2 regions of the Parapedobacter sp. ISTM3 genome follow, and region 1 is predicted to be linked to the other one. Evidence: riboswitches for the same ligand, from Rfam matches in the RefSeq annotation. Region 1 holds a riboswitch; the other holds the start of a gene.

Region 1 (4,975 bases):
AAATTATTTTCCCGAAATTCTTTCGCCTTCTCCTCCATCCCCTTTGCCCGGGCTTCCGCACTGTCTATACCATTGTCCTCGGCATATTTCCGCACATCTTGCGTGATTTTCATGCTACAGAAATGCGGGCCGCACATGCTGCAAAAGTGGGCCGTTTTGGCCCCTTCGGCCGGCAGCGTTTCGTCGTGATATTCGCGGGCCGTATCGGGGTCCAGCGCTAAGTTGAACTGATCCTCCCAGCGGAACTCAAACCGGGCCTTGCTCATGGCATTGTCCCGATGCTGCGCACCCGGGTGCCCCTTGGCCAAGTCTGCGGCATGTGCTGCTATTTTGTAAGTAATAACCCCGTCTTTGACATCCTTCTTATTAGGCAGGCCAAGGTGTTCCTTGGGCGTTACATAGCAAAGCATGGCGGTGCCAAACCAGCCGATCATCGCGGCCCCGATGGCCGAAGTGATATGATCGTAGCCCGGCGCAATATCCGTGGTAAGCGGCCCCAACGTATAGAATGGGGCTTCTTTACATGCGGCCAGTTGCTTATCCATGTTGGCCTTTATCATGTGCATCGGCACATGCCCCGGTCCTTCTATCATCACCTGCACATCGTGCCGCCAGGCGATTTCCGTCAGCTCACCCAAGGTATCCAGTTCGGCAAACTGCGCCTCGTCGTTGGCGTCGGCGATGGAGCCGGGGCGCAGGCCATCACCCAGGGAAAACGCCACATCATACCGCTTCATAATTTCGCAGATATCCTCGAAATGCGTATACAGGAAACTCTCCTGGTGATGGGCCAGGCACCATTTAGCCATAATAGACCCACCACGCGACACGATACCGGTTGTCCGTTTCGCCGTCAACGGCACATAAGGCAACCGCACCCCCGCGTGGATGGTGAAGTAATCCACCCCTTGCTCGGCCTGTTCGATAAGGGTATCCCTGAATATTTCCCATGTCAATTCCTCCGCTTTACCTCCCACTTTTTCCAACGCCTGGTAGATAGGTACCGTGCCGATGGGCACGGGCGAGTTGCGGATGATCCACTCGCGGGTTTCATGGATGTTTTTACCCGTGGAGAGATCCATCACCGTGTCGGCGCCCCACCGGATTGCCCACACGAGTTTTTCGACCTCTTCCTCGATGCTGGAGGTCACCGCCGAATTGCCGATGTTGGCATTGATTTTCACGAGAAAATTACGCCCGATAATCATGGGCTCCGTCTCGGGATGGTTGATGTTGGCGGGAAGTATTGCCCTGCCCAGGGCTATTTCCTGCCGGACAAACTCCGGCGTGATGAAGCCATCATGCACATGTGCGCCAAAATTCTGGCCTTTGTGCTGCTGCCACATCGCGTCGTCCTTGCGGTAACATTGCTCCAGCCGCTGGTTTTCGCGGATGGCGACAAACTCCATTTCCGGCGTAATGATACCTTGCCGGGCATAATGCATCTGCGACACGTTTTTCCCCGCTTTGGCCGCACGGGGTGTCGCACTATGCTCGAACCGCAGGTAGTCCAGTGCAGGGTCGGAAAGGCGCGATTGGCCATACGCGGAAGATACCCCCGGCAGCATGTCGGTATCGCCACGTCCGGCAATCCAGCGTTCGCGGATGCGGGGCAACCCAAGCCGCACATCGATATCGACATTAGGGTCGGTATACGGTCCGCTCGTATCATACACGGTTACGGGCGGGTTATCCTCCACCTCATTGCGGAAGCGGTCTGTGGTTTTGGAAAGCGAAATTTCACGCATGGGCACACGGACATCATGGAGCGTTCCTGACACATAGATTTTTTTTGACTGCGGAAATGGTGTCCGTGTGATGGTGGTTTCGTTAGGGAGCTTTTCGGTTTTCATATCGTTCTATTTTGGATGGGTTATCCCCCCTGGGCCGCTTTGATTACCATGATGCGATCCCGGGGTTCAAGGAGTTTGGTATTCCAATGGCTTTGTGGGATAATGGTTTCGTTGACCGCTACAGCCACGCCTTTGGCGTGTACGACGCCATAGGCACGCAACACTTCCGAAAGTGGCGCCTCGGGTTTTGTAACAACTGTTTGGTGGTTAATAATGACTTCCATAGTGAGCATGTGTTAACATGCTTTAGGAAGCCACCAAAGGTGTGAGGAATCCGTTACTTTTCCCTTCGCAGGCATTATCCTGAGCAGGTTATGAGGGTTATTCTCAGCCTCCCGCGTATTACCGCGGGAAACACCCCTAAAGCATTGGTGCCAAAGATAAGTTTTTTTTGGATAATGGCAACTGTTTTTCGGTCCAGGTATATCGTCCCTCATGGTCAGCGCGACAGCATGCTGGGCACTGCTTGGGTTCGGTAGCCGCGCCTGCATAGGTTACCCCTGCTGTACTTCTTCGCTACTTCTTATTTACACATACCTTACCTTTTATTCGATATTTATTCGGTGTTTATTCGGATCATGTTCGGAGTTTACTCGGTTGTTAACCGAATAAACTAAAAAGAAAATGCAACTGATGTTCATACCATTATCCTGTTTCATGTAAATTTGGGGTAAGGTTGGTTTAAGTCATTAGTATGGAGAATCTGCCTGAAGTCAGGCCGCAAACGGGACATCGCATCGGGGCCTTACACCATTTACACTATTAAGCGTACCGAAGGAGAGCGTTACCGGGCAGCTTGTACAATCGCCAGCCGCTGTGCTACTTTGCCGGCAATTTCAAGAAAAGCGGCACGTGCTGAACTGTTTTCGTCCAACATCACTGGCAAGCCATTGTCTCCGGAGTCACTGATGCTCTTCACCAACGGGATTTCGCCCAGAAACGGCGCTTCAAATCGTTCAGCCAAGCGTTTACCGCCGTCTTTTCCAAAGATGTAGTATTTATGATTAGGCAATTCTGCCGGCGTGAAGTAAGCCATGTTTTCGACAACGCCCAGCAGCGGAATATTGATGGCATCCATCAAGAACATGCCGATGCCACGAACGGCGTCTGCCAAAGCAACATGCTGCGGCGTAGTGACTATCACCGCTCCGGCGATGGGGAAACCCTGGGCTACGGTAATATGTACGTCGCCCGTGCCCGGAGGAAGATCAACTATCAGATAATCCAACTCGCCCCAGTCCGCATCATTAAACAATTGCTTGACGGCCGTACTGACCATTGGGCCGCGCCAAGGAACGGGCTGATTCGGATCGGTAAAGAACCCGATAGACAGTAATTTCAAGCCGTATTTTTCAATGGGCTCAATCTTCGTCTTGCCATCGGCTGTTTTGGAAGCCTTGGGATGCGCACCCTCCAGCCCAAACATGATGGGCAGCGATGGCCCGTATATATCTGCATCCAGGAGTCCCGTGCTGGCGCCGGTAGCTTGCAGGGCCAGCGCCAGATTAGCAGCGACGGTAGATTTACCTACCCCCCCCTTGCCAGATGCGACCAAAATAATATTTTTGATGTTGGCCAACTGGCTGTGCCTGGAGCCAACCACATTGGACGTCATATTGATGTCTACGGCAATATCTTTATCCACGAAGAGCGCGATGGCATTGCGGCAAGCATGTTCGATATGCCCTTTCAATGGGCATGCCGGGGTGGTAAGCACCACATCGAACCGAATTTTCGACGGCGTGATTTCCACATTCCGAATCATATTCAGCGTGACCAGATCCTTCTTCAGATCCGGATCATCTACATGGCTCAACGCATGCAACACTTGTTCTTTCGTAATCATCTCGTTTCTATCGCTGTTTGCAAGTACAAACCGAGCAAAAATAGTCATTTAAAACTAAATTTGGGCGTTCCCGCCGGCCTTAAAAGGAAAATTATCATACGAGGAAACTGCCAAACGCCAAACACAAACTTGCCATATCTTTGTTTTTAATGATATTTATCCCGTATTTAGGCACACAGAATAGACCGGTATTGTTACGAATTGTATGTTTAGGGAACTGTTAAATAAAATAACCAAACGGCAGCTTGTCATTGGAGGTATCATATTGGGCGTCGTCGTCGTGAGTGGCATCGTCGCTTTTGCGGTTGCATACCATAAGCGGGAGGCACTACTGGCATCTACCATTGCTCGGATACAATCTACATTAACCGACGAACATCAAATCGACCTCACGATAGGAAGGGCCTATTTTTCTGGGCTGACCACCGTCACACTTGAAGATGTAAAAGCTATCCCGCAAGGCAAGGACCAGCTGGCTGGCGTGAAATCAATTGCCGTAAGCGTAAAATTATTTCCCTTGATCACAGGTGACGTCAGGTTCGGCCGTCTACGTGTACACGACGCCCGCATCCAACTCGTCAAAAGAGACAGCATCGGGAATTACGATTTCCTTTTTAGGGAAGCGGATACCACGGCAACCTATACCTCCGAACTTACGGGGGATACGGAGGAGGGCAATCTTAATATGGCTAACACAGCCAACCGGATGCTCAACAACATACTTTATAAAATTCCTGAAGACATGGAGTTGCGTAACTTACTGCTGACCTATCGCGACGACAGTATTCAGCAACGAATCAGCATTCCAAAGGCCGACATTGACAATGGTAGTCTCACCTCTGCCGTCTTCCTCAATGACAACGAAGCGGCGTGGCAGGTTTCGGGGAAACTTAATCCGGGCAGACGACAGCTTTATGTAAAGGTACACGCCAACGGCCAGCAAATCGCACTGCCTTTGCTCGAGCAGAAGCTCGGCTTAAAATTGAGTTTTGACACGATCGAGACCCGCCTGCGGGAAGTGTACTGGACCAACAACGAATTCTTGCATATTAAAGGTGAGTGGGCGGTTAAAAACCTAACGGTCAACCATTGGCGTATCGCCCAAGAAGATGTTATCCTGCCCGATGCCCACGTCGATGCCGAGATCATCGTTGGTGATAGCGAAGTGGAGCTTTCCAAGGAATCAACCATAACCGTCAAGAAATTGCAAATCCACCCGTTTATCCGCTATACGGCGTTCCCAGACACCACTTACGCCATTGCGCTGGAAACTCCC
Region 2 (4,975 bases), on a different contig from region 1:
GTATTTACGGATGAATTTCTGGTCAAAAATAAAAGCGGTGTCGTATTGGATGACCTACCGATTTTCCAATCGGGCGGGTATCCGGTTTTTGAGATTGACGATGAAACAGCCGATGAAATCGGGCGCGTTTTTGTTAAAATGAAAAAGGAGATCGCTTCCGATTACTCCTTTAAGTACGATTTGCTTCGCAATTATGTGCTGGAGCTTATCCATTGCGGGCAAAAGTTGCAACCAGCCATGGCATTGGCTAACACGCAAAACGCGGCTACCCGCGTCGCATCGTTGTTTGTGGAATTACTGGAACGGCAGTTTCCCATTGAATCGCCCCAACAGCAGCTAAAATTGCGCACCGCGAAGGACTATGCGGATCGCCTGGCTATCCACGTCAACTACTTGAATAGGGTGCTCAAAGCACAGACTGGGAAAACGACCACTGAAATCATTGCGAGTAGGATAACCCAGGAGGCCAAAATCCTGTTGAAGCAAACCGACTGGAATGTTTCCGAAATTGCATATAGTTTGGGCTTCGATGAAATTGCTCATTTTTCCAACTTTTTTAAGAAACAGACCGATCTATCCCCGCTGGCATTCCGATCTTGATGCAAATGTTTGAATTTTGCAACTATTGATTTGCTCCTCGCAAACGCATGCTTACCGTTGTAGGCCATCTTTGTATCATCAAAATAAAAACGATAAAACGATGGAGAAAAACACAAGTAAAATAGCGTTGGTTACTGGCGGTAGCCGGGGCTTAGGCAAAAACATGGCTTTGAAACTGGCTGCAAAGGGCATTGATGTGGTGCTGACGTACAATCGCAATCAGATCGAGGCTGAAAAGGTCGTGGCGGCGGTTGAGGCAGCCGGGCAACGGGCTGTTGCCCTTCAATTGGATACAGCCGACACAAAAGGGTTTGATGCGTTCATTATGCGGCTCGGTAACGTATTACAGGAGGTATTCGGCACAGCACGTTTTGATTTCTTGATCAATAATGCCGGTACGGCATTGCATGCCGATTTTGCTGAAACCACCGAGGAACAGCTCGACACCATTGTGAATATCCATTTTAAGGGTGTGTTTCTTTTGACGCAAAAGGCGCTGCCTTACCTGGAGGACGGTGGGCGGATTATCAACATTTCATCCGGCCTTGCCCGCTTTTCGTTCAACGGTTCGTCCGCCTACGGTGCCATGAAAGGGGCCGTCGAAGTACTGACACGTTACTTGGCCAAAGAGTTGGGGCCTCGTGGCATTGCGGCCAATGTTGTGGCGCCTGGAGCTATTGAAACGGACTTCAGCGGTGGCTTGGTGCGTGACAATAAGGAGATAAATGCACATATCGCCGGCCTGACGGCATTAGGTCGTGTCGGCCTGCCCGATGATATCGGCGGCGTGGTAGCATTCCTTTGTTCGGATGAAGCCCGATGGATCAACGGACAGCGTATTGAGGTGTCCGGCGGAATTTTTCTTTAATAGGCCGCTGATCGTTTATCGGCAAACGTAGGCCGCCTTGCATAGGTTATTCAATATTTTGTCGTATCTTTGACGTTGGCTTTAGGGGTATTCTGAAGAAGAATTGAGAAAGACCCTTTGAACCTGATCCGGCTTATACCGGCGTAGGGAAAAGTTCAACCGTCACTTTTAGCGTGGCCACTTTGCGCTTCTCGATCCTTCCAAGGAAACCCACTTTAGCCATTGAAATTTTAAACGTTTGGAGCATGGAGAAGCGACTTTGGGATCACGTGCAACGGGTGCGCCAGCAATCACCTCTGGTGCAAAACATCACCAATTTTGTAGTTATGAACAATACGGCAAATGCCCTGCTGGCTGTAGGTGCGTCGCCCATTATGGCACATGCTGACGGAGAGCTGACCGATATGGTTGGTGTTTGCCAATCGTTGGTGATTAACATCGGTACACTGGATAACCAATGGCTTGAGTCGATGCTGCAGGCATCTGCCACAGCACATCGTTCTGGTAAACCTTGGATATTGGATCCAGTAGGAGCGGGAGCTACGCGGTACCGCGACAATGCGGTCAGCCGGTTGCTGGCCCTGCGGCCAACGGTGGTGCGGGGCAATGCTTCTGAAATTTTAGCGCTTGCCAAGGCCAATAGCGGCGCTACAAAAGGTGTAGACAGCAGGGCGACAAGCGGTGAGGCGCTGGATGCCGCACGGTATATTCAACAGCGGTATGGCAGTGTCGTTTGCATCTCCGGAGAGATGGACATTGTGGTGGGAGAAGGCCCGTTGGTTTATATCCGCAATGGCGATCCGCTGATGACGAAGGTGACCGGCCTGGGCTGCTCGGCGACAGCTATCATCGGTGCTTTTATCGCGGTTTCTTCCGATACCGTGGAGGCGGTGAGCGCCGCCATGGGCCTATTGGGGGTCTGCGGTGAGCTGGCGGTCGCCGTAAGCGCCGGGCCGGGTAGTTTGCAGGTCAACCTGCTGGACAAGCTGTATAATATCACGGAAGAAGAATTTGTCACCCGGGTCCGGATTTCCCATGAAGCTTGATCGCCCATTCCCTTACCGCCTATATCTGGTGATGTCGGAGGCTGACTGCCATGGCCGGGATCCACTGTGGGTGGCTGAAGAAGCCATCCTCGGCGGTGTGGATATCATCCAACTGCGCGAGAAGGGAGCAGCGGTTGAAGTATTTTTAAAAAAAGCAGCGCAATTGAAGACCGTGACCGATCGGTATGATGTGCCTTTAATCATCAACGACGACCTGAAGGTAGCCATACGGGTCGGGGCTTTCGGTATGCATGTCGGTCAGCAGGATCTTCCCCCAAGCGGCGTCCGCGAAGCATGGTCCGATTGTCGGTTGCTGGGCTATTCCATTGAACGGCTGGAGCAGTTGCAAAGTGCCGAGGCAGCCTTGGCTGATTATTTGGGTGTCAGCCCGATCTTCCGCACTGCTACAAAGACCGACACAGTGTCGGAGTGGGGGATCGCCGGCATCCGGCAGCTTCGAGGGCTTACGGACAAGCCCTTGGTTGCCATCGGCAGGATGAACCGGGGGAACGTGGCTGCGGTAATCCAAGCGGGTGCTGATTGTGTCGCGGTGGTGTCAGTCATCTGCGCTGCCGACGATCCGCGCGCCGCTGCCGCTGACTTGAAAGCACTCATCAATAATGCAATAGCTATATGAACACAAAAACGTACCGGTATCCGTCGGTGCTGACCATCGCCGGATTTGACGGCAGCGGCGGCGCTGGTATTCAAGCGGATATCAAGACTATTTCGGCATTGGGTTGCTACGCCACCTCCGCGCTTACTGCGCTTCCCGTGCAGAATACGCAAGGGGTAAAGGCCATCTACCCGATACCTTACCACACGGTGCAGGACCAGCTTGTCACTATTCTCGACGATATTTTTCCTGACGCCATCAAAATCGGTATGGTGCATACTGGCGAACTGGTGGATACCATCGTGGATACGCTGGCAGAATATGCCCAGACGCCGGTCGTGTTTGACCCCGTGATGGTAGCGACCAGCGGCGATAAACTTATCGAGGATAAGACCATTACCACCATTGTCGAGCGGTTGTTTCCTATGGCGGCCGTCATTACGCCCAATATGGATGAGGCGGCTATCCTCGCCGAAATGCCGGTACGCACGCTGGACGACCTTTACGTCGCTGGACTGAAGATCCGGAAATTGGGTTGCCAATCGGTGCTACTCAAAGGCGGCCACTTGGATGCACCGCGACTTACCTCCTTATATTTCGATGCGCAGGGGACTGTCCACGAGTTTGGTTTTACCAAGTCTGAGACAAACAACACGCACGGATCGGGCTGTACGTTGTCTTCGGCAATTGCCAGCTATATTGCGCTGAGGAATAGCTTGTTGGAGGCTGTGCGTAAAGGGCAGGAGTATGTGTATCAAGCCATTCTCCACGGCAGTGACGTGCAGGTAGGCAAAGGCAATGGGCCGTTGAACCATTTTTTTAATCCGCAGAAACTCACGAAATATGACCTGGTCTGAATACGCTTGGGTGGCCATCGAACCGATTTACCAATCCATCATCGCCATGCCCTTCATCACCGAATTGCAGGACGGCACACTTCCCATTGAGAAATTCCAGTTTTATATGGCGCAGGACTCGGGCTACCTGGAGCATTTCGGCCGGGCACTGGCGCTTATCGGTGCGCGCGCCCACGACACGGATGACGTATTGGCATTCCTGCGCTTCGGTGAAGGTGCTATTGTGGTAGAAAAAGCTCTGCACGAGTCGTATTTCAATGATTTCGGCGTTGCCGAACATGGCATGCTCGAGCCCGCCTGCCACCACTACGTGCATTACTTGAAAAGCACTGCGGCATTAGCCCCCGTGGAGGTAGCGATGGCTGCCGTGCTGCCCTGTTTCTGGATTTACAAGAAAGTGGGCGACTATATCTACGCTCATCAACACGCGGGCGACAACCCTTATCAACGGTGGATCGATACCTATGCCGGTGAGGACTTCGCGATTTCTGTGCGGCAGGCCATCGCAATTTGTGACAGGGTAGCCGCAGCTACTACAGACAGCGTACGCGAACGGATGACGGAAGCGTTCATCACGGCCAGCCGGCTGGAATACCGATTCTGGGATAGCGCATACCGGCTGGTCAGGTGGCAGTCGGTGGGTTAATTGCCAATTCCATTTGGATATTGCAGCGTTTGTACGGTGAAGGGTATCCGGTGACTTTCCGGAATCCTAACTTGTGGTACAGATTAATTGCCGGTTTCAGGATGGTGTTGCTTTCAAGGTACAGCGCTTTAGCGCCCGCTTTCCGGGCTTTGTCCACGATAGCCTTGCCGAGCAGCCAACCAATACCTTTGCCCTGCACCTTGGGCGAGACGGCCATCTTTGCCAGTTCGTAATCATAACGGGGGTCGTTCATTTTGATTAGCGCGCAAACGCCGACAGGTTCACCTTGGTATAAGGCTACCAGTATTTTGCCGCCATTGTCCAAGATGTATTCCTGCGGAT

Evidence for each region. A riboswitch is a leader RNA that binds a small molecule or an ion and turns the genes downstream of it on or off. The one in region 1 is predicted to bind thiamine pyrophosphate.
Region 2: linked by a shared signal. The riboswitch ahead of thiM (hydroxyethylthiazole kinase) and the one ahead of thiS (sulfur carrier protein ThiS) in region 1 are both predicted to bind thiamine pyrophosphate.

Annotation. Positions count from the first base shown of each region.
Region 1 is NZ_JAENGN010000011.1:55,646-60,620, forward strand. Features, by position in the region: gene JHJ32_RS14915 (thiamine phosphate synthase) at 1-1, opposite strand, end outside; gene thiC (phosphomethylpyrimidine synthase ThiC) at 1-1,853, opposite strand, end outside; gene thiS (sulfur carrier protein ThiS) at 1,874-2,077, opposite strand; TPP riboswitch at 2,121-2,225, opposite strand; gene JHJ32_RS14930 (Mrp/NBP35 family ATP-binding protein) at 2,638-3,699, opposite strand; gene JHJ32_RS14935 (biosynthetic peptidoglycan transglycosylase) at 3,905-4,975, shown strand, end outside.
Region 2 is NZ_JAENGN010000016.1:4,154-9,128, forward strand. Features, by position in the region: gene JHJ32_RS18025 (AraC family transcriptional regulator) at 1-600, shown strand, start outside; gene JHJ32_RS18030 (SDR family NAD(P)-dependent oxidoreductase) at 701-1,468, shown strand; TPP riboswitch at 1,542-1,635, shown strand; gene thiM (hydroxyethylthiazole kinase) at 1,714-2,514, shown strand; gene thiE (thiamine phosphate synthase) at 2,504-3,151, shown strand; gene thiD (bifunctional hydroxymethylpyrimidine kinase/phosphomethylpyrimidine kinase) at 3,148-3,987, shown strand; gene tenA (thiaminase II) at 3,974-4,633, shown strand; gene JHJ32_RS18055 (helix-turn-helix domain-containing GNAT family N-acetyltransferase) at 4,611-4,975, opposite strand, start outside.